DNA from 3 places in the Lacticaseibacillus thailandensis DSM 22698 genome. Region 2 is predicted to be linked to each of the others. Evidence: predicted binding sites of a transcription regulator. Region 2 holds the regulator's gene; each other region holds the start of a gene.
The links. The regulator HrcA, encoded in region 2, represses chaperone genes, less so after heat shock. The targets are predictions, from matches to a motif close to TTAGCACTCNNNNNNNNNGAGTGCTAA.
Positions count from the first base shown of each region.

Region 1: FD19_RS01125 (ATP-dependent Clp protease ATP-binding subunit) is a predicted target of HrcA. The motif match lies at 5,585-5,611, and genes of this name have one in related genera.
Region 3: groES (co-chaperone GroES) is a predicted target of HrcA. The motif match lies at 4,181-4,207, and genes of this name have one in related genera.

Region 1 is NZ_AYZK01000001.1:243,603-251,538, reverse strand. It holds gene FD19_RS01160 (copper-translocating P-type ATPase) at 1-307, opposite strand, end outside; gene FD19_RS01155 (CopY/TcrY family copper transport repressor) at 334-783, opposite strand; gene FD19_RS01150 (NAD-dependent epimerase/dehydratase family protein) at 989-2,047, opposite strand; gene FD19_RS01145 (IspD/TarI family cytidylyltransferase) at 2,056-2,781, opposite strand; gene ptsP (phosphoenolpyruvate--protein phosphotransferase) at 3,049-4,770, opposite strand; gene FD19_RS01135 (phosphocarrier protein HPr) at 4,772-5,035, opposite strand; gene FD19_RS01130 (hypothetical protein) at 5,127-5,312, opposite strand; gene FD19_RS01125 (ATP-dependent Clp protease ATP-binding subunit) at 5,708-7,915, shown strand.
Region 2 is NZ_AYZK01000001.1:519,674-527,609, forward strand. It holds gene alsS (acetolactate synthase AlsS) at 1-402, opposite strand, end outside; gene dnaJ (molecular chaperone DnaJ) at 659-1,801, opposite strand; gene dnaK (molecular chaperone DnaK) at 1,928-3,799, opposite strand; gene grpE (nucleotide exchange factor GrpE) at 3,832-4,395, opposite strand; gene hrcA (heat-inducible transcriptional repressor HrcA) at 4,421-5,470, opposite strand; gene ribF (riboflavin biosynthesis protein RibF) at 5,627-6,574, opposite strand; gene truB (tRNA pseudouridine(55) synthase TruB) at 6,585-7,523, opposite strand; gene FD19_RS02350 (TerC family protein) at 7,539-7,936, opposite strand, start outside.
Region 3 is NZ_AYZK01000005.1:66,433-74,368, forward strand. It holds gene FD19_RS07625 (Cof-type HAD-IIB family hydrolase) at 1-154, shown strand, start outside; gene FD19_RS07630 (Cof-type HAD-IIB family hydrolase) at 141-938, shown strand; gene FD19_RS07635 (ABC-F family ATP-binding cassette domain-containing protein) at 1,062-3,020, opposite strand; gene FD19_RS07640 (redox-sensing transcriptional repressor Rex) at 3,417-4,058, shown strand; gene groES (co-chaperone GroES) at 4,240-4,527, shown strand; gene groL (chaperonin GroEL) at 4,564-6,201, shown strand; gene FD19_RS07655 (LOG family protein) at 6,473-7,042, shown strand; gene FD19_RS07660 (APC family permease) at 7,237-7,936, shown strand, end outside.

The DNA.
Region 1 (7,936 bases), 280 kb from region 2:
CCCACTGACTACCAGGAAAGGTAATCGGTAAGTGTAAACCACCAATGTTGACACTCAAACCCATCAAGGGCGCCAGGGCCACGACGATGAGCATCAACCCGAGGCTCACCCAAAACTTCTGCTTCAGGTTACCCATGTACTTCATGCCGGGATCATCCATCCCGGGCATTCCGTCCATATCCATCTCGTCCATGTCCATGCCGCTCATACTGTGCATGTCCATCCCTGACATGTTACCATCAGCCATTGCCGCCATGTCTGTGTCATCCATTTTCATTTCATTATCGTGCGCGTTCATTCTTTTCATGTCTATTCCCCAATCTTCATCGGTTGTTAGCACTGGTGTTGTTGAGCACCGTCCCGCATGCTGGCGGGCAAGCAATCACACGCTACCGTGTCCGGAGCGGTAGCAGCCTTCCCCTGCAAAACCGTAATCAGCTGTTGAATATCAGCTTTGCTCAGGGGTACATCGGCCAAGGTCTGGGCTAACGCGCCCCCAACCTTCATGGCACACATCGCCGCCATCTGGCCGCGCAGCACGTGTTCCATCGATTCCTGCTCACCAATTGTGGCCGTGTAGTGAAACTGCCGGCCGTCTTTGGTGGTGGTCAAAGCACCCTTTTTGACCAGCCGGCCCAACAAAGTCTTGATGGTTGCTGGGGCCCAGCCGCGCTTTTCCACCAAAGCGTCCACGATGGTCCCCGTATCCGCCCCGCCGAGGGTCCAGATTATCCGTAATACCGACCATTCAGCCGGGCTTACGTTAAAAGTTAAGTCGTGCATGTCGCTACCTCCGTTCGTTTACAAATGTAATTGTACGCTTAAGATTTACATTTGTAAACACAATGTATTAAAAAAAGGTCCCCACATTTTGGGAACCATTTCCTTTAGTCGTGCTTAGATATACATCAACTGACGTCATCCCGTGAAAACAACACTACCAGTGGGCAGGCTTTATCACGCGATAAATAATTCAACTTGCCCCCCGTTACCCCTGCATGATGCTCAGGGTCCGATGAATCCCGGCCGCAATATCATACTTGGCGGTCCAACCCAAGCCCTGTAGTTTGGTTGAGTCCAACAACGCCTTCGTGGCCTTACTGAACCCCTTTTGCTCCGTGGCGTTGGGCAGATCATAAGTAACGGTCCGGCCCACCGCATGTGCAATGATTGTGGCCAACTCACGCAACGAGATATCTGACCGACTGTCCGCGATATTATAAGCGTTCCCACTGGTACCTTTGAGGGCCACGGTCAAGAGACCAGCAATTGCATCCGCAACGTAGGTAAAGGAATATTGCTGGTGTCCGGCACTTTTCAGGACAATGTCCTCACCCCTCAGCGCATTATTAATGAACTGGGAAATGGCCTTGCTGTCTTCTGGCTTAACGGTGGGGCCGTATGAACGGGTCAACCGTGGAATCACAACATCCACACCCTTTTGGGACAGGTACGCCTGGCACAAGGCTTCCCCACACCGTTTGCTTTCAGGGTACCCCGCCCGCAACGTGTTCGGGTCAATGTAACCGCAATACTCCTCATCAAACTTTTCCACGTCACCCCGATTTTCGCCATAAACTTCATTTGACGAAGCAAAAACAAATCGCTGAATATGCTGACTGGCTGCTAACTCCAGTAGGTTGTGCGTGCCAATGATGTTCGTGGTAATCGTCCCAATAGGATCCGTCGCGTAAGCAACCGGATGCGTATTACTGGCCAGATGGAAAATGTACCCTAAGTTGGCCAAGGGTTGCGTGAGGGGCGTGTTAATGTCATGCGCAATAAACTCAAAATCTGCTGAATTCCAGTACGCCCCAAAACGTTTTTGGGCACGAGCCAAGTTACGTCCTAGAGCATAAACTTTGCACTGCATCCCTGCGGTTAAATTGCGGTGCATGAGCACGTCAACCATAAAACTACCCAGCATGCCTGAGGCCCCCGTAATCAAAACTGCGACGTTACTCATCTGGTCCCACGGCAAAGCCAAAGAAGCCACATACTCCACGTCTGCGCGGTAGAGCGCATTCAAATGAATATCGGTTGTCATGTAATCACCTACTTCAACCAGTTATCCTTATCGGCTTTCAGGTAAGCCTTAAACATCTCGAGGTCATCCTTAGTGGTCAGTTTAATGTTCTTATCGGAACCAGCCGCAAAGTAAAGCCGTTCACCCAACTCGACCATCATGGTGTTGGTATAGGAGGACCCATAAATGCCAATCTCTTCCTTGAAGGCCTTGTGGTAGGCCCAATCCAACTTACCGAACCGGTACGCTTGTGGGGTGGACACGCGGCGCAACGTTTCGCGCGGAATGTATTGTGTAGTACTAGTCGCGTCGTTAGGATCAACAACAAAAATTTGTTCATTATAAGGTAACGAAGTAACAGCATTACCATGAATGCCACACTTAACAATGACATCGCTAAGAACCGCACCATCCACCAAGGGACGGATACCATCATGAATAATGATGGTATCGTTGTCGTCACATTTACCCTCAAGGTTATAAACACCATTACGAATCGATTCCTGGCCAGTCCCACCACCAGTAACTACCCATTGCAACTTCGTGATGTTAAACTGCTTGGCGTAGGCGAGGGCCACATTCTGCCACCCATCGCGACAAACCAACTCAATCGCGTCAACTTCGGGATGATTTTGAAAGCTTTCGAGGGTATACACCAAAACCGGCTTATCATAAACGTTAATAAACTGCTTAGGAATATCCTGACCCATCCGCCGGCCAGAACCACCGGCAATGATGATTGCAATATGGCTCATAACTTTTCCTCCCAACCAAAACGTATACTGTGCAGTAATAATTGGTTAGTGTACTGCCTACCTTGTAAGAGTACGGTAAACATTGGCCTTTTGCAATCCCTACCATCGCTACTATCACACCAATTATGCGCTCGTGGTCGTGGTGGTTGATGTACCCGCACGGGCAAGTGCACCGATTGACGCATACATCAGCTCGTTACTCTAAGCCAAACATAAAAAAAGTTGCCCGCGTCTCCGCGAGCAACTACAATCAGTTGACGTAACGAATTAGTTAACAAACTTCTCAACCAATTCCTTGTTCTGATCATTGGTAATATTTTCGTTCATAGCAGTCTCAGCCAACTTCTTCATGTCTTCGGTTGAGAGCCGCTTCATCAGGCTACGTACCTTCAGAATGCTAGTAGCACTCATTGAGTACTCGTCCAGACCCATGCCGAGCAGCAATGGCACCATCACTGGATCCCCTGCAGCTTCACCACACATGCCAGTCCACTTGCCTTCTTTGTGCGCAGAGTCAATAACGTGCTTAACCAAGCGCAGAATGGATGGGTTGTATGGCTGGTACAGGTAGGAAACGTGTTCGTTACCACGGTCGGCAGCCATTGAGTACTGAATCAAGTCGTTCGTACCAATAGAGAAGAAGTCCACGTGCTTAGCGAACTGATCCGCCAGAACGGCAGCAGCAGGGATTTCTATCATGATACCCAACTGGATATCATCAGCAATCTTCGTGCCCGCCTTTTCCAGGTTAGCCTTTTCTTCCAAGAAGATCTTCTTGGCGGCCTCGAACTCCTGAATCGTCGCAATCATTGGGAACATGATGCGTAGCTTACCGAAGGCAGAAGCCCGCAGCAATGCCCGCAACTGTGTCCGGAAGATTTCCTGACGGTCCAAGCTAATCCGAATCGCACGGTAACCCAAGAATGGGTTCATTTCTTCTGGCAGTGGCATGTATGGCAAGTGCTTGTCACCACCAATGTCCATCGTCCGAACAACGACTGGCTTCGGGCTCATGGATTCGAGCACTTCCTTGTAAGCTTCAAACTGGTCGTCTTCGCTTGGCAATTCGGAAGAATCCATGTACAGGAACTCAGTCCGGTACAGGCCGACCGCTTCGGCACCGTTGGCGTGTACACCTTCAAGGTCCTTGGGGGTACCAATGTTGGCGGCCAATTCGAAGTGCTTACCATCAGCCGTAACGGTCTTGGCCGTCTTGAGCTTAGCCCATTCTGCACGGTCGGCAGCATACTGCTTAGCCTGCTTCTCAAAGTCGGCCTGCTGTTCTGCGGATGGATCAACCACGACGTCACCGTTTAACCCATCAACCGCGATGGTCTCGCCAGCCTTGACGCTCTTAGTCACGGAATCCGTCCCCACAACGGCCGGAATTTCCAGCGACCGCGCCATGATAGCCGAGTGAGCGGTACGCCCACCAATATCAGTCACAAAGCCCTTAACGAACTTCTTGTTCAACTGAGCGGTGTCACTAGGCGTCAAGTCGTGCGCCACAATAACAACTTCTTCGTCGATCAAGGCTGGGTTAGGCAACTCAACACCCAACAGGTGGCTCATCAGACGCTTGGAAACATCCTTCACGTCGGCAGCACGTTCCTGCATGTATGGGTTGTCAGTCATGCCTTCAAAGGTAGCAATGAACATCTTGGAGACGTCATCCAACGCCTGTTCAGCGTTGACCTTTTCATCAGTAATCTTGCTTTCGATGGCACCGGTGAACTCAGGGTCGTCCAGAATCATCATGTGAGCATCGAAAACCTGAGCCTCTTCCTCACCGAGCGATTCCTTTGCCTTATCACGAATCAGCTGTAAATCGTCGTGAGAAGCCTTAGTGGCGTCCTTAAGCCGCGCAACTTCGGCATCTGTGTCCGTAATGGTTTTCTGATCGAAGGAAAGATCAGGTTCTACGAGCAGGTAGGCCTTCGCAACGGCAATACCGTCGGAAGCTGCAATACCCTTGAGTTCTTTGGTCATGTTAAGCGAGGCCTTCCTTCTTCATGGTTTCGTCGATCGCAGCAATAGCGTCGGCTTCGTCGGCACCTTCTGCGGTAATGGTAACGTCAGCACCCTTGCCGACACCCAAACTCATGACACCCATGATGGACTTCAAGTTAACGGACTTACCGTTGTAGGCCAAGTTAACGTCCGACTGGAACTTACTTGCGGACTGAACCAACAGGGTAGCAGGACGTGCATGAATCCCGCTGTCAGCAATAATGTTATAATCACGTGTTTCCATGAAAAATCTCTCCTTTTGCTAGTAAAAGTTAATTCCTGTAAAGGTTACCATTTTTGCGGACGCTGCACAACACTTTTAATGGATGCGGTTACTACTTGTCGCTTTCGGCATGGTAGACAATGTCGCCACCACGTTCAGCTGAACCAACAATTTGTTTACGTTGCGGGTAATTGTTCCAAGCGGTACGAAATGCCATGAATTGCTCGGGCTTGATTCGTAGTTCCGCGAGGCTCCCGTCCCGTAATTGATCCATCAGTGCTACATAATCATCTGCCATTACATGGATACTCCTTTCAACAGGTACTTCCAATTTTATCACGAAATCGGTTACACCACAATTAACCAGCACCAAATTATAAGTTTTTCGCTGAATCCACCCTAGCGCCCTACCTCAGGGACAATGTTCACTCGGGTTCCAGGCGCTGTGCTTCACCCCTAAATCGTGCGCCGTGGCTCCCACCAGTAAAAGTTTGCACTCATCGTTGTCACGCCGGACTCGCGTTATATAATAGGAATAGTTGGTCAGAAAAAAGTGGTGAGCAACACTTTTTAGCACTCTCACCTCGAGAGTGCTTGCATTCAGTAAGTATTGGTTGTACACTAGCATCAAGGTCAATAAAGGTCAAACGTACCTGACGTTGATCAAGAACCCGAAGAAAGGACGTGTTGTGCATGTTGTGTGAAAACTGTCAGCAGAACCCTGCTACAATTCACCTTTATACCAACGTGAACGGCACCAAGCGTGAGATCAACCTCTGCCAGAACTGCTACCAAGAATTAAAGGCACAAGCAGAAGCTACCAACTCCACTGGTGATCCGTTCGGTTTTAACAGCCTCGAAAGTATCTTTCGTGCTATGAACGAAAATCAGCAGCGTGCTTCCGACAGTCAAGGTCCGCAGAATCAGGCTGGCGGACAAGGTCCACGGAATCCCCGTGGCGGTCAGAACAACGGCAACTCACTCCTTGGTCAATACGGCGTGAACCTCACTGCCCAGGCCAAGAACGGTGAAATTGATCCCGTGATTGGTCGGGACAAGGAAATCGCCCGGGTGATTGAAATTCTTAACCGTCGAACCAAGAACAACCCCGTACTCATTGGTGAAGCTGGGGTCGGCAAAACTGCCGTGGTTGAAGGTCTGGCGTTGAAGATTGCTAATGGTGATGTACCCCAGAAACTGCAAGACCGTCAGGTGATTCAGCTTGACGTCGTATCCCTGGTTCAGGGTACAAGCATGCGTGGCCAATTCGAACAGCGGATGCAACAGCTGCTCACCGAAATGAAGCAGAATCCACAAATTATCCTGTTTATTGACGAAATTCACGAGATTGTAGGTGCCGGCAACGCTGAAGGCGGTATGGACGCGGGTAACGTCTTGAAGCCGGCTTTGGCCCGTGGTGAGATCCAACTAGTTGGTGCTACCACGAACAGTGAGTACCGGACCATCGAAAAAGACTCTGCCCTTGCCCGTCGGCTACAGCCGGTCACGGTCGACGAACCGTCCGTTGACGAAACGATTGCCATTTTGAAGGGCATTCAAGGACGGTACGAGAGCTACCACCACGTCAAGTACACGGACAAGGCCATTGAGGCCGCTGCACAGTTGTCAGCCCGTTACATTCAGGACCGGTTCCTGCCCGACAAGGCCATCGATCTGCTGGATGAATCAGGTAGCCGTAAGAACCTGACCATCACACCAATCGACCCTGCCGCTATTGATAAGAAGATTAGCGATGCTGAATCCCAAAAGCAGGACGCCCTGAAGGCCGAAGATTATGAAAAAGCGGCCTTCTACCGCGACCAGGTCAACAAGTTGAACAAAATGAAGTCCGACCAGCAGTCTAGTGCTGACGAAGATGTGCCGCAGATCACCGAGAAGGATATGGAACAAATTGTCGAAGAAAAGACGAACATCCCCGTCGGTGAACTCAAGCAGCAAGAGCAAGAACAGTTAAAGGACTTGGCACCACACCTGGAGGCCAAAATTATTGGTCAGAATCAGGCCGTGGACAAAGTTGCGCGGGCTATTCGGCGTAACCGGATCGGCTTTAATAAGACGGGTCGGCCAATTGGTAGCTTCCTCTTTGTTGGTCCTACCGGTGTCGGGAAGACTGAACTGGCTAAGCAGCTTGCAAACGAGTTGTTCGGTAGCGAGGACGCAATGGTCCGCTTTGACATGTCGGAATACATGGAGAAGCACAGTGTGTCAAAGCTGATCGGGTCCCCTCCTGGGTATGTTGGCTATGAAGAGGCTGGTCAGTTGACGGAAAAGGTGCGTCGTCATCCGTACAGCTTGATTTTGCTAGACGAAATCGAGAAGGCCCACCCGGACGTCATGAACATGTTCCTGCAGATCCTGGATGATGGCCGCCTGACTGATAGTCAGGGCCGGACCGTTTCCTTCAAGGACACGATTATCATCATGACTAGTAATGCCGGCGCCACGGATGCCGAGGCAAATGTTGGCTTTGCGGCCGCAGCTGCTGGTAAGGAACACAGTGTAATGAACCAGTTGGGCAACTACTTCAAGCCTGAATTCCTCAACCGCTTTGACGATATCGTTGAGTTCAAGTCCCTGTCGAAAGATGACCTCCTGAAGATTGTCGACTTGATGATCGCCGATACCAACGCCAACGTGGCTACGCAGGGGCTGAACATCCACGTCACCACGCCGGTTAAGGAGAAGTTGGTTGAGCTGGGCTTCAATCCGGCCATGGGTGCACGGCCGCTTCGGCGGGTCATTCAGGAGCAGATTGAGGACCGCGTTGCCGATTACTTCTTGGATCACCCCACCAGTCAACAGCTTGAGGCCCGGATCAGCGATGGTGAGATCACCATTGCTGCCGCCCCGGCCACAGCTGATGCCGCGCAGAAAAAGTAAGGTTGAACTGAATACTGTTTG
Region 2 (7,936 bases):
CTTGGTGATGGGCTCAAAGACGGGCGCGTTGCGCATACTTTGGTGTGTCAAGCGTTGTAGGTCGCCCCGCTGCACCTGACCCGAAATAGCTAACACGGGGTCTCCTTCGGCCGTGGCGGTAACCAAACCCGTCGCCAGGTTGGACGCGCCGGGGCCGGAAGTGGTCAGCACCACGCCGGGCTTGCCGGTGATGCGCCCAATGGCGGCGGCCATAAAGGCGGCGTTCTGCTCATGGCGCGCAACGATTAATTTAGGTGCTTGGGGGTTTACGGGGTGCTCTAACCGCTCAAACACCCGGTCAATCTTCGCGCCAGGGATACCAAAAACGTACTTGACGTCATGGTTCACCAAGCTATCAACAATCATATCCGCGCCGTAACGGGGCTGCTTTTCTTCTGTCATGGATAGACCTCACAATCTCTTTGCTTATCTTTTGTAAGTAACTCGCTATTAATACTACACTGATTAAGCTGAGAACGCTACCCATTTCGTCAAAAAAGACACAGACAAATTTTAGCCGGGTCTGATGACGAGTCTGAGCAATTGTTTATGTTCGTGGTGTCCGCCGGCTGCCTCTTCCAAAAGCTCGCTTTTTGCCGTGTCGGGCGGGATCAAAAAAGGTGCGTGCAACTTCCCGCTGCACACACCTTGAATCGTACTACTTGTTAAACGCATCCCGGAACTTATCAAACAAATTACTCTCGTGTGGCTTCACCTTGTCGCCACTCGCGGCAGCGTACGCCATCAAGGCATCCCGTTGCTTCTGATTCAGTTTCTTCGGCGTCCGGATCTTAACCGTCACGATTTCGTCACCAGTGCCACCACCATTCAGGCGTGGGGCACCCTTGCCACGGAGGCGAATCTTCGTCTCGGTCTGGGTGCCCGCTGGCACCTTCAACTGCACGGGTCCGTGCACAGTGTCGGCTTTGACCTCGTCACCCAAGGCCGCCTGAGCAAAGGAGATATCCAGATTCATCAGGATATCGGCGCCGTCACGCACGTACTTCTTGCTAGGCTGGACACGGAAGACCACGTACAGGTCACCAAATGCCGCGCCGTTCTGGCCGGCATCACCAGCGCCATCCAGACGCATTTGCTGACCATCATCGACCCCAGCTGGTACCTTCACGTCAATACTGTGACGCTCCTGCTCCACACCAGTGCCGCGGCAATTCGTGCACTTGTCCTTGATTTCCTTACCAGTACCGCCACAGACATCACAGGTCTCACGGGACTGCATGGTCCCCAGCATCGTTTGCCGAGTGACCGTGATAAAGCCTGCACCGTGACACTTGCTACACGTTTGCGGCTGGGCACCGTTCTTAGCCCCAGTACCGTTGCAGACGTGGCACCGCCCCTGACGGTTGTAACTAATGTTTTCTGACTTACCAAAGACAGCCTCTTCAAACTTCAAGTCCATCCGGTACTGCAGGTCAGCCCCGCGACGTTGACGCGCCTGAGTGGCCGCACCCTGGGCGCCACCACCGAAGAACGAACTGAAAATGTCATCAAAACCACCAAAGCCGCCGCCATCAAACCCACTGTAGGTCTGACCGCCAGCACCACCGCCAAAGCCCTGGGGACCGTCGGCGCTACCATACTGGTCGTACGCGGCCTTCTTCTGCTTGTCAGACAAGACGGAGTAAGCTTCGTTGATCTGCTTAAACTTTTCTTCAGCGCCCGGTTCGTGGTTGATATCTGGGTGGTACTTCTTAGACATCTTCCGGTACGCCTTACGAATTTCATCTTCACTGGCGTCCCGGCTAACACCTAAAATCTCGTAGTAATCTTTATCAGCCATCTTTGCCTCCCCAAAATCGGGTTTCCAAATTCTAGTAATACATACCCATCTAATTTAACACAGGTACAACCATAGCAAAAGACCAAGGCCCGCCATGAGCGGCCTTGGCCCGTTTTGCCACGTTAATTACTTCTTGTCGCCGTCATCAGTATCGGTATATTCGCCGTTAATGGTATCGTCATCCTTGCCATCAGCACTGTTGGCGCTGCTACCGGCATCGCTGCCAGCGGCGCTACCAGCACCAGCTGCGCCGGACTGCGCGGCCTGGGCCTGCTGGTACAACTTGACCGTCATGTCCTGGACGATCTTGTTCAGCGCGTCCTTCTTTTCCTTCATGGCGTCAATGTCGTTCTTCTCCTGGGCCTTCTTCAGCTCATCGCGAGCATCCTCAGCCTTCTTGATGTCGGCATCGTCAACCTTGCCCTTAACGTCCTTCAGGGTCTTGTCGGTCTGGAACAGGAGTTGGTCGACTTCGTTCTTCAGGTCAACCTCTTCCTTACGCTTCTTGTCGGCGTCCGCGTTGGCTTCAGCTTCCTTCACCATGCGGTCGATTTCTTCATCAGACAGACCTGACGAACTCTTGATGGTGATGTTCTGGGACTTGCCAGTGCCCATATCCTTGGCGGATACCTGCACGATCCCGTTCTTATCAATGTCGAACTTAACTTCGATTTGTGGCACACCACGTGGTGCCGCCGGAATGTCCGACAGCTGGAACCGCCCCAAAGTCTTGTTGTCCGCGGCCATTGGGCGTTCACCCTGGAGCACGTGGATATCAACGGCTGACTGGTTGTCCGCCGCCGTACTGAAGACTTGCGACTTGCTGGTTGGAATCGTGGTGTTACGGTCGATCAACTTGGTGAAGACACCACCCATGGTTTCAATCCCCAAGGACAGTGGCGTAACGTCCAACAGCACAACGTCCTTCACGTCACCGGAAATGACACCACCCTGGATAGCGGCACCTAAGGCCACGGCTTCATCTGGGTTGATGGAGTGGTCAGGTTCCTTACCCGTCCAGTTCTTAACGGCTTCCTGAACGGCCGGGATCCGGGTCGAACCACCGTTCAGGATAACCTTATCGATGTCACCGTTGGACAAGCCGGCATCCTTCAAGGCGTTCTGCACTGGAATCCGCGTCTTTTCAACCAGGTCAGCCGTCATTTCGTCGAACTGAGCCCGGGTCAACGTCTTCTCCAAGTGCAGTGGACCGTTAGCACCAGCTGAAATGAATGGCAGGGAAATCTGGGTCTGAGAAACACCAGACAGATCCTTCTTGGCCTTTTCGGCTGCATCCTTCAACCGCTGCATTGCCATCTTGTCCTTGGACAAGTCCACGCCGTTGTCAGCCTTGAAGCCTTCAACCAACCAGTCGATGATCTTGTTATCAAAGTCATCACCACCGAGGTGGGTATCACCGTTCGTGGACAATACTTCGAAGACACCGTCACCTAACTGCAGGATGGAAACATCAAACGTCCCACCACCAAGGTCGTAAACCAAAACCTTCTCGTCGTCGTCAGACTTGTCCAGGCCGTATGCCAAAGCGGAAGCAGTTGGTTCGTTAACGATCCGCTTAACGTCCAAACCCGCAATCTTGCCGGCATCCTTAGTGGCCTGACGCTGGCTGTCGTTGAAGTAGGCCGGTACGGTGATGACCGCTTGTGTCACGTCTTCACCGAGGTAGTCCTCAGCAAACTTCTTGATGTACTGTAAAATCATGGCCGAGATTTCTTGCGGCGTGTATTCCTTATCGCCGACCTTGACCTTGTAACCTGCTTCACCCATGTGCCGCTTAATTGAAATAATGGTGTCGGGGTTAGTGATTGCCTGACGCTTAGCCACTTCACCAACCTGGATCTCGCCATCCTTAAACGCAACCACGGACGGGGTCGTCCGGTTACCTTCTGGGTTGGTGATAATCTTGGGTTCGCCACCTTCAAGGACGGCGACGGCACTGTTAGTAGTACCTAAGTCAATACCAATAATCTTTGCCATATTGATTTACTCCTTAAATTTAATTAACTATTTTATTTAGCAACAACTACCATGGCTGGACGCAAAACCCGGTCATGCAACTGGTAACCCTTTTGCAGAACCTGCGCCACCGTGTCGGCCGGATGCTGGTCATCCGCCGTAATGGTCTGCACAGCTTGATGCACGTTAGGGTCAAACTTTGACCCTTCCGCCTGGATTTCGGTGACCCCGGCTTCCTTGAGGGCTTGCTGAAGGTGACTAGCCACCATCGAAACCCCCTGCTTCAACTGTTCGGCGGCCGGATCGGTCACCTCAGTTGCCAGGGCCCGTTCCAGGTTATCCAGCGACGGCAAAATCGCCGTAATGACCTTCTGACCGTCGTAACGGGCCAGTTGTTCACGCTCCTTCTTGAACCGGGCGTTCATGTTCTTGATTTCTGCTGCTGCTCGCAGGTAATTATCCTCGAGCTCGTCCCGCTCGGCCTGTAATTGCTTCGTGGCCTCGGCGTCGGGACTGTCAGCAGCAATCAAGTGCTCCAAGTCTTCTGCCGACCGCTCCAAATTTTCTTTGGCGACGTCAGCACCTGATTCGGGCTGTTGCCCTTCCTTTTTGGACATTGTGGTGCTCCTTTCCAGACCCACCTCAATGGTGGTCATAGTAGTTAGTTAAGCGTGAGGCTAATTCCGTTCTGAACGCTTCCAGTAAACCGATCATCTTCGAGTACGGCATCGACTTTGGCCCCAGGATGGCAATCATCCCCTGACCGTGATCGTTCACCGAGTACCGCGCCGTAATCAAGCTGAGATTACGCAGGGATTGGTCGGATAACTCCGAACCCAGCCGGACCGAGATTGGTCGCTGGGCCGCATCGTCATCGGTGTGGGTGTCCAGTAACTCGTTGAGCTCGTCCTGTCGGTCAATTAACCGGTAGATCTGCTTGAGCTCGTTCAAATTGTCGGAGCCAAAGTAGTCCATCAGGTTCAACCGGCCGCCAACGTAAAACCGCTCGCTGACTGCCTTCCGCAGGACATCGCCAAAAGCATCCAGGAAGCCCTGCGGCGTCTGCAGTTGCTGCATCAACATAGCGGGAACATCGGTCCGCAACTTTTGCGCCACGGTGGTCAGGCTTTCGCCTACTAGCTGGTCGTTGATAATGCGGATGGCCTTCTCCACCTGCTCGGATGCCAACTCCCGCGGCAACGTGAATACCTGGTTCTGCACGCTCCCATCACTAGCCACAATGATGGCCATGACCTGATGGTTGCCGAGCGGCACTAGCCTGAAGCCTTCAAGGGTCAGGTTAGCCACCTCGGGTCCCAGGGTAATGGCAGTGTAGCTGGTTAAGTTGGACAGGATCCGCGCCGACTGCTCAATAATCTCGTCGATACGGCCAAAGTCGTTCCCGAAGGACTGACGGATCGTCTGCATCTCCCGTTCTGGCACCCGGGCCGGGGTCAGCATGTTATCAAGGTAATACCGATAACCAGCCGAACTTGGTACCCGACCAGAACTACTATGGGTCTTACGGATCAACCCAGCGTCCTCCAGCGCGGCCATGTCGTTACGGATGGTTGCTGAACTCACATGGATGGGTAACGACGTCATGAGGGTTTTACTCCCCACGGGCTGGCCCGTCTCCGTGTACAGCTTGATGATATCTTTGAGCACCATCAGCTCCCGTTCTGTTAACATGTCCTCACCTCCGGAATTAGCACTCATACTTTCTAAGTGCTAACACCAATAATATACAACCAGTGATTAGCAATGTCAACGTGCGGTTGCTAAAATGCCGAAAATTCAGCCCTAAGTCGGACTTATGCCCCGTCCGCGCGTCCTGCTGCGCGTTAATTACCATGGGTGATCCGCCAAGAACGCACGGCTATGCACCTCATCTTGTTGCAATTGCTTGATCAGCCCGTCAGCGTCGACAAACTTCACCTCACCACGCAACCGGTGACACCAGGCCACTTTGACGGTCTCACCGTATACCTGGGCGTCAAAATCAAAGAGGTTGATCTCCACCGTCAGGGCCCGGCCAGCACCAAAGGTAACGTTGTAGCCTACGGACGCCATCCCGTCATACCACCGTCCCTGAACGTAAACGCGGTTAACGTATACCCCAACACCGGGAAGCCACTCGTGCACGGGTGTTTCGATGTTGAGCGTGGGGAAGCCCAACTCGCGACCACGGGCTTCACCATGAACAACGGTGCCCGAAGTCTGGTAGTCGTACCCCAGCAGGGTTGCCGCCAAGTCAACGTCACCGGCGGTCAACGCCGTGCGAATACGGGTGGAACTGATCTTGGCACCCGCCAACGTCTGCTCGGGCACCGTGACCACCTCAAACCGGCCCGCAGCGTATTGCGGCAATAGTGCCATGTTGGCAACGTCATGGGGACCATATGTATAGTCAAACCCGGCCACCACAACCACTGCCTTCAATCCGACCAGGTACTGATCCACAAATTCTTGGGGCGCTAACCGGGCGAACGACGGTGTAAAGTGCGCCACGTAAAAAATGTCGACGCCCAGTTGGTCCGCCAACTCCTCTTTGCGCGCCAACGTGGACAGGTACTTGAACGTAGACGCGTCGGCACCACCATAGACGATGGACGGGTGCACATCGAACGTCATCAACGCTAACGGCACGTGGCGCGTGTCCGCCAAGGCCCGGGCACGTTTGATCACGGTCTGGTGCCCGCGGTGAACACCATCAAAAAAGCCTAGCGTCAAAACGATGGGTCCGCTTGGGCGTTCGGCATCCGTTAATGGTTTAGTAATATCAATTCTTTGCAAACTAATTCCCCTATTTCTGTCGTGGGCGTTGCCGGCCCGCTGTCCGCGGCACCACATTACCCAGATACATCGTCTCAGGTTTGTAGGCGCCATCGACAAGCCGGTAAACGCCCTTCATAACGTCCTGCCAGTACACGCGCACGCGCGGGGCAGTTAAACCATCCGCTAAAAACGAGTGCCCGTGACCAACGATTTCCCATTGAGCAGGCGTGAGGTCAACGGCCGGCAACTGAGCGTAAGCCCAATCAACGCCATCAATCAATTGGTTAACGGTACCTGCAGCCGCGGCGGTCTGTAACTCGTCAAGCGTCACACAATCCGCTAGCGTGAACCCGCCACTCTGTTGCCGGGTTAACTGGCTCATGACGGCAGCGAGGCCCAACTTGCGACCTAAGTCCACCGACAGGGTGCGAATGTAGGTACCCTTGCTGACGGTCGCCCGAAAAGTAAACGACTGTGTACCCGCCGTAGCGTCGAAGCTCGTCGGGCCGGTGCGCACAAATTCACTGACGTGGGCGTGGCGTTCAGGCCGTGTGACTGGTTCCCCCGCCCGCGCGTATTCATACAACCGCCGGCCGTTGACGCGCACTGCGGAATAAAGCGGCGCCACCTGGATGATGTCGCCGACAAAAGTCTGCATGGCCGCGTCAATGGCCGCATCGGCAAGGGGCGCGGTTAAGGGCGTCCGCTCGACGACCTCCCCGTCCAGGTCCTCAGTGGTGGTGGCAAACCCCAGCGTGACGGCACCGGTGTAGACCTTACCACCGCTTTGCAACTGCGTGATGGCCTTCGTCGCCGTACCAATAGCCAGGGGCAGTACGCCGTCCACGTTGGGATCCAGTGTGCCGCTATGGCCAATTTTTTTGATGTGCAAAATCTTACGCACTTGGTAGACCACGTCAGCGCTAGTCAGCCCCCGTGGTTTGTTAATTGGTAATAATCCGTCCATTAATTTGTTCCTTATCTAGTGAATGTGTTTACGTTTCTGGGTGCGCTGGTGCCACAAAATGGTCACTACAAAGGCCAGCAGCACAAAGATGCTGAAAAGCACGTTCGGGATCTCAATATTGATTTGGGGCAGACTGAGAAACAGCTTGACCGCAATCACCGCAATCAACACGTACGCCATGTACAGGAGTTCCGGAATACGCGCAATCAGCGTAATCATCAACTGGGCGACAAAGCGCATTGCAAGAATACCAATGCACCCGCCCAGGAGCACGATGACCGGATTACTATCGATGGCCAACGCCGTCAAAATTGAATCAACCGAAAAGACGATGTCCATGAGCTCCACGGTTAGCACCGTGCCCCAAAATGAGCGGCGTTTGCGCGGCTTGGTTGCAGTTGCTTCACTGCTGG
Region 3 (7,936 bases), on a different contig from region 2:
AATGTTCGACTTTGTGGGGACGGCTGTCGCCATGGGTAATGGCCGGGCACAAGTGCGGGCCGCAGCCGATTGGGTCACAGCTGATAACGCGCATGATGGTGTGGCCGTGGCGGTGAACAAGTATCTCGGGGGCGCAACGAATGACGGCAATTAAATTAGTGGCAGTGGATATGGATGGGACGTTTCTCAATGACGCCAAGGACTACGACCGGGCCCACTTTGCCCGCATCCACCACGAGTTAGACAAACAGGGTATCCGCTTCGTGGTGGCTAGTGGCAACCAGTATTACCAACTACGGTCATTCTTCCCGGATTACCCAGACACCGTGTATGTGGCCGAGAACGGTGCGTACATCCGCGATGACCACACGGAGTACGCTGTGAACAGTTATTCTCCGGCTGTGGCGGCCACCATTCTGGCACGGTTAGCCACAATTCCAGACATCCACGTGGAAGTTAGTGGAGCTCGTAGTGCGTACGCATTGGTTGATGATGATCCTGACTGGATCGCGCAGATGCGCTTTTACTGTCCGCGTATGCAACTGGTGCCCAGCTTTGACGAATTGCAGGACCAGTTGCTCAAAATCAGCGTGACCTGCGTGCCCGACCAAACGCAGGCGCTGGTTGACCGGTTGCGGCACTTGCTCGCCGGGTTGGCGGTACCGACATCGAGCGGGCACGGCGACATCGACATCATTCAGCCCGGGGTGCATAAAGCGGCGGGGTTACGGCGGCTTGGCCAGGTGCTGGGCATTGACCTGGCACAGATGTGTGCGTTTGGCGACGGCGGCAACGACGTCGAAATGATTGCTGAAGTTGGCCTGGGCGTCGCGATGGCGAACGCAACCGCACCGGTGCAGCGGGTGGCCGCGGCTACGATCAGTGATGATAATAACGCTCAGGGAGTATTAACCTTTCTGGATGGGTTGTTGCAGTGAGTTGTAGCGGAGATCCAGATAAATCACGACCAAAAAGGCAGGTCATGGCGACCTGCCTTTTTGGTGCTAATGTAGTGAAAGTGAATGGAACATTTTACGGCGGGGCTCTTGGTCATTAGCACCTTATTGCTCACTGTCCTCCAGCGCAATGCCGGCTGCTTCCCATTCCGCCTCGGCGTCGGTTAACTTGGCGTCGATCGCATCGACATCCTTTTGCATGTCCTGCAGTTTGACCGCGGCCGTAGCGTTTTCCGGGAGGGCCATTTCGTCGAGAATCGCTTGTTTTTGGGCCTCCAGGTCTTCAATCGTTTTCTCGGCAGCATCGACGCGTCGCTGCAATTTGCGCTGCGCCTTCTGGTCGGCTTTAGCTGCGGCGTAGTCCGCCGCCCCCTGGCTATTGGTGGTTTGCTTCTGCGTGGTCGTGGTACCAAAGACACCTGTGTTGTTGGCTTGCTCGGGGTTGGTGGCCTCCTGTTGCTTTTCCTGGTAGTAATCCCAGTTACCTAACACGATTTCACTGCCGGCCGGACTGAGTACCACTAGGCGGTCCGCCAGGCTGTTGATAAAGTAGCGGTCATGGCTGACGAAGAGTACCGTCCCGTTAAAATCTTCCAGGGCTTGTTCCAGGACCTCTTTGCTGTTGATATCCAAGTGATTGGTCGGTTCGTCCAAGATGAGGAAGTTATCGTGATCCATGGCGAGCTTAGTCATCAACAGGCGCGCTTTTTGCCCCCCTGATAGTGAGGCAACCGTCTTCTCCACGTCGCCGGCGCCCAACAAGAACGCCGCGAGCGCCGAGCGAATATCTTTTTCTGGCGTGGTGGGGTGTTCCTGCCACACTTCTTCCAGGACCGTGTTTTTCGGGTTCAACGAGGCTTGGTCTTGATCGTAGTAACCTGGTTGCACGTTGGCACCGAGTACGGCGTCGCCCTGCAGGAAGGGGATGCGGCCCAGAATACTCTTGAGTAATGTGGATTTGCCCACCCCGTTGGGCCCGACAATGCCGATACGCTCCCCCTTGTTGACGGTAAAGTCGATGGGGCCGGCCATGGGCTCATCGGGTGCGTAGCCAATGGTGGCGTTACGCACCTTGAGGACCTCATTACCGCTACTTTTAGCAGCAGTAAAGTGGAAGTGCGCGGACTGCTCGCCACTTGGCCGCTTCAAACGGTCCATTTTTTCGAGCTGCTTGCGCCGACTTTGCGCCTGCTTAGTGGAGCTGGCGCGCACGATGTTTTTGTCGACGAATTCCTGGAGTTTAGCAATTTCTTCTTGCTGTTTGTTGTAAGCCTTCCACGCTTGGTCCAGGTTGGCGGCCCGCTGCTGCCGATACTGGGAGTAGTTGCCGGTGTAGTGCGTGGCACCCCGCGGACTGAGCTCGTAGACTTCGTTGATTGTGTGGTCGAGGAAGTACTGGTCATGGCTGACAATCAAAATGGCGCCCTTATAGCCGCGCAGGTATCCTTCCAACCATCCCAGCGTGTCGATGTCCAAATGGTTGGTAGGTTCATCCAGGATGATTAGGTCGTGGCGTGACAGCAGCATTTTTGCCAACGCTAGACGGCTACGTTCACCGCCGGAGAGGGTGCTGATTTGGTCGTGGTAGCGTTCGGGGGCAAAGTTGAACCCCGCTAAAACGTTCCGAATTTCGGCTTCGTAGCCGTAACCATTTTGCTCACGGAAGTCGTTGCTGAGTTGGTCATACTGCTTGAGGGTGGCTGCGTAGGTCGCGTCATCCTTGGCCGTGGCCGGGTCGGCAATCTTGGCTTCTAGCGCGTGCATTTGTTGTTCCATGGCGCGCAGTTCCTTGAAACCATCCAGCATTTCGGCATAAATTTCCTTGCTGGAATCGAGTCCGGAATTTTGGGCCAGGTAACCAATGCTGAGGTTCTTGCGCGTGGTGACCGCTCCGTAGTCCGGTGTGGCAATGCCGGCAATAATTTCGAGTAGCGTGGTCTTGCCGATCCCGTTAGGACCAACCAGGCCGACGCGGCTGTTGTCCTGAATTTGAAGGTTGACGTTTGTAAAGAGGTCGATGCCGTCGAAACTGCGGCCAACTCCCTGTGCCTGCAATAAAATCATGTTTATCTCCTTGCGTGGTGTCGTGGGTGCTGGCACCAGTGTCTCCGTAAAAATAGTTACTTCCAATATAGCATAATCTAGCGGGCTGTTGTCTGGTCACCGTGCCACCAGTGGGCATGGTGCGCTGGGCCAACGTTGCGCTGATAGTGAGCGCAGTGGTTCGTATTGGCCTGGTGATTAACGTGATAAGTTAAACAAAGTGGCTGTAAACTTTCGTTTGGCGATTCGTACAACTGTGAATAGATAAAGGCGGTCGCGGGGCTAATGGTGGTGACGGGTGGGCTAGCAGCAGTATGAATAACCAACAAAAGTCAGGTAATGTTCATGAAAACGCTTGTATTTAGTTGTTAAAGCAGTTAACATGAGCATAGGAAATTACGTATGGGGGGTTAAGGCATGGCTACAGGCAAGATTCCACACGCAACCGCGAAACGGTTGCCGATTTACTATCGTTATCTGAATATCTTGGCGGATGAAGGCGTTGAGCGGATATCGTCACGCGACTTTGCGGAGCGAATCAATATTGATGCCACCACCATTCGCCGGGACTTTGCGTACTTTGGTCAGCTGGGGACGCGTGGCTTTGGTTATAACGTGCAAAGTTTACTGCGGTTCTTCCGGAAGGCTCTGTATCAAGATCACTTGACGCACGTTGCCCTGATTGGGGTCGGTAACCTCGGCCGTGCCTTATTGAAGTACAACTTTCAGCAGACCAACAACATTCGTATTAGTGCGGCGTTTGATACCGACCCGGCCATTACTGGTACCATCCAGAACGGGGTGCCAGTGTATTCCATGACGGACCTGGAGCAACAGATCAAGGACCAACAAATTAAAATCGCCATTTTGGCCACCCCCGTCAGTGCTGCGCAGGAAATTACGGACGCGCTCGTGGAGGCCGGTGTTGAGGGCCTGATGAACTTTTCCGCTACCCGCGTCAACGTGCCCGACACGGTGGACGTTAAGTACATCGACCTGGCCAACGAATTGCAGTCGCTCATCTTCTTTGTCGCGAACCGCGAAGAGCGCACTAACTAAATATTTGTCAATGAGTGCCCCACCAGCAAAACGGTTGCTGGTGGGGTTTTGTGGCCACACTACAGAAAAAGTTAGCACTCCCTGTTGCATTTTGCTAACAACATGGTATAGTAAGAATTGTGTTAGCACTTAGTGTAAACGAGTGCTAAAAATCAATCAAAAAATTCTTGGAGGGATTATCTTGCTGAAACCATTAGGAGATCGTGTTGTCGTTCAGGTCGAGGAAGAAAAGGAACAAACCGTTGGTGGGATTGTTCTTGCTAACAACGCGAAGGAAAAGCCAACGACTGGTAAGGTAATTGCTGTCGGTGCCGGCGCGACGACACCAGAAGGTAAGCGGCTACCAATGTCCGTTAAGGAAGGCGACGTGATCATGTATGACAAGTACGCCGGCTCCCAAGTGAAGTTTGATGGCGAGGATTACCTGATTCTGCACGACAAAGATATCATGGCAATCGTTGAAGATTAATTCGTGACCAACTAATTACTGAGGTGAATAACAAACATGGCTAAAGACATTAAATTCTCTGAAGATGCACGGGCAGCAATGCTTCGTGGTGTAGATAAGTTAGCAAATACCGTTAAGACCACCATTGGGCCTAAGGGTCGTAACGTGGTTTTGGATAAGGAATATGGTGCACCCGAAATTACTAATGACGGTGTCACGATTGCCAAGTCTATTGACCTGGAAGACCGTTACGAAAACATGGGTGCCAAGTTGGTGGCCGAAGTTGCTTCCAAGACTAACGACATCGCCGGTGATGGTACGACTACTGCTACGGTTTTGGCACAGGCCATCATCCGTGAAGGCATGAAGAACGTCACTGCTGGTGCCAACCCTGTTGGTATCCGCAAAGGTATCGAAGAAGCCACTGACGCTGCTGTTGATGCCCTGCACAAAAACTCCCACAAGGTTTCCAACAAGGACGAAGTTGCGCAAGTTGGTGCCGTTTCTTCCGCGAGTGAAGAAGTTGGTAAGTTGATCGCCGACGCAATGGAAAAGGTTGGTCACGACGGTGTCATCACCATCGAAGAAGGTAAGGGGATCAAGACCGAGCTGTCCGTTGTTGAAGGGATGCAGTTCGACCGTGGCTACCTATCCCAGTACATGGTTACTGACAACGACAAGATGGAAGCCGACTTGGACAACCCGTACATCCTGATTACTGACAAGAAGATCAGTAACATCCAGGACATCCTGCCACTACTGCAGCAAATCGTTCAGCAAGGTAAGTCCCTCCTCATTATTGCCGATGATGTTGACGGCGAAGCACTGCCAACACTGGTACTGAACAAGATTCGTGGTACCTTCAACGTGGTTGCCGTTAAGGCCCCTGGTTTTGGTGACCGGCGTAAGGCCCAGCTGCAGGATATTGCCGTACTGACTGGTGCCCAGGTCATTAGTTCTGACATTGGTATGGAACTGAAGGACACGACCCTGGAACAGTTAGGTCAGGCTGGCAAGGTGACGGTAACTAAGGATGATACGACGATTGTTGAAGGCGCTGGTACTAAGGACGCCATCGACGAGCGGGTTGCTACCATCAAGTCTCAGATTGCGGACACGACCAGCGACTTTGACCGTGAGAAGTTGCAGGAACGTCTGGCTAAGTTAGCTGGTGGTGTGGCTGTCATCAATGTTGGTGCCGCTACTGAAACCGAATTGAAGGAACGTAAGTACCGGATCGAAGACGCTTTGAACGCGACCCGTGCCGCCGTTGAGGAAGGTTACGTGGCCGGTGGTGGTACTGCTTTGGCTAACGCCATCCCGGCAGTTGCTGCCTTGAAGGAAAGCGGCGACGTCCAGACTGGTATCAACATTGTGCAGCGGGCCCTGGAAGAACCAGTGCGTCAGATTGCCGAGAACGCTGGCCTTGACGGTTCCGTCATTGTTGAGCACCTGAAGAGCCAGAAGGTCGGTGTTGGTTTCAACGCTGCTACTGGTGCTTGGGAAGACTTGGCTAAGAGCGGGATCATCGACCCAACTAAGGTTACCCGTTCCGCACTTCAGAACGCCGCTTCCGTTGCCGCATTGATGTTAACGACTGAAGCCGTTGTGGCTGATATTCCGGACAAGAACGCTAATAACAACGCCGCAGCTGGTGCCGGTGCAGCCGGTGCCGGCATGGGCGGTATGATGTAATCCATTTCCAACACGATTGACGAAGGGCGGCCACCGCGTGGCCGCCCTTTTGTTGTGTAGCCGCGGTCTGCGGCTCGGGTGTCCTGCCAATAGCTGGGGTGGGACCGTAGTCATCGCAACCTGCACCACCACTAGATTGGTTACGGAAATGGGTGTTGGTGTTGCACCCACACTAAGTATACGTTGACATATCGTGCGAAATTGAATTGCGGGGCTAAACCCGCTATAATTGAAGCTCACGGTATGAGTTTATTGAACGGAGATGATGGTTGTGAAGTTATCAGTCTTTTGCGGCTCGCGCTACGGCGTTAAAAAGAGTTATGAACAGGTGGCCCACGCATTGGGGTGGTATCTAGGCAGCCACCACATTGAGTTGGTATACGGCGGATCCGTATCTGGCATCATGGGTACCATTAGTGGTGCCACCCTAGCAGCGGGCGGCGACGTCACGGGTATCTATCCCGATGGCCTCTTTGATTCCGAGCTGCCCCGCCGTAACACCACCCACGCGATTCGGACCAGCACCATCGATGAGCGCAAAAAGCTGTTGATTGAGGAGCCCGACGCGTTCTTAGTCTTTCCTGGCGGCTTTGGCACGCTGGAAGAAATTTCGCAGGCCATCTCCTGGATGACCATCGGCCTGGTGGAAATCAAACCGATTGGGATCTTCAACATGGATAAGTTCTATGATCCGTTAGTGGCCCAACTCCAGGTATTTGTGGATCAGGGCTTTGCCACTGACATCATGTCCCACATTCACGTTTCCGATAATTTTGAAGAACTTGTTCAATCGCTGGACGCCGACCGGCAGGCGTTGGATGCGGCGGTTGCAGTCAAATAATTTTTACCAAAGAGGTGGCATTTGCCGCCTCTTTTGCGTATTGTAAGGATAGAGACACCAAATTTTGGTGCCAATGCGGTTTGTTAGTGGTATATTAATGCTTATGTCGTGCCCGGTAGGCCGGGTACAGTTGGGGGGCAGGCGACCAGATACGTTGCCGTGCCCTGCATTTCTGAATAGGAGTACATAAAGCGATGCATTCACTGAAACGGTTCTTCATCGGACGACCACTGAAGTCGTCCGAAGAAGGCGGGCAGAAGCTGGGTAAGTTAAAAGCACTGGCAATGCTGAGTTCTGATGCGCTGTCGTCAGTGGCGTATGGTACCGAGCAAATTGTGCTGGTGCTGACCACTTTGTCGGCGGCGGCGATTTGGTATTCGTTACCAATTGCGGCGTTCGTCCTGGTGCTATTACTCAGTTTGACCCTGTCGTATCGTCAAATTATTCACGCTTATCCCGGTGGGGGTGGCGCCTACGTGGTGTCCAGCCAAAACCTGGGCCGTAACGCGGGGCTGCTCGCCGGCGGGTCACTGTTGATTGACTACATGTTGACGGTGGCGGTTTCGGTCTCGTCAGGGGCTGAAGCCATTACGTCAGCGATCCCGGCTTTGTATGGTCATGAAGTCACCATCTCACTGGTCATCATCTTCATATTAATGGTAATGAACCTGCGCGGGATGAGCGAGTCGGCGTCCTTCCTGATGGTACCGGTCTACTTATTCGTGGTGTCCATTGTCATCATGATTCTCTGGGGCTTGTACCGCATTGTCAACGGCTCGATTCCGTACGCCGCGCACGCAGCGGTGGGTTCCGTCGTACCAGGTATTACGGCGGCATTAATATTTCGGGCGTTTAGTAGTGGTTCTAGTTCCTTAACTGGGGTGGAAGCCATCA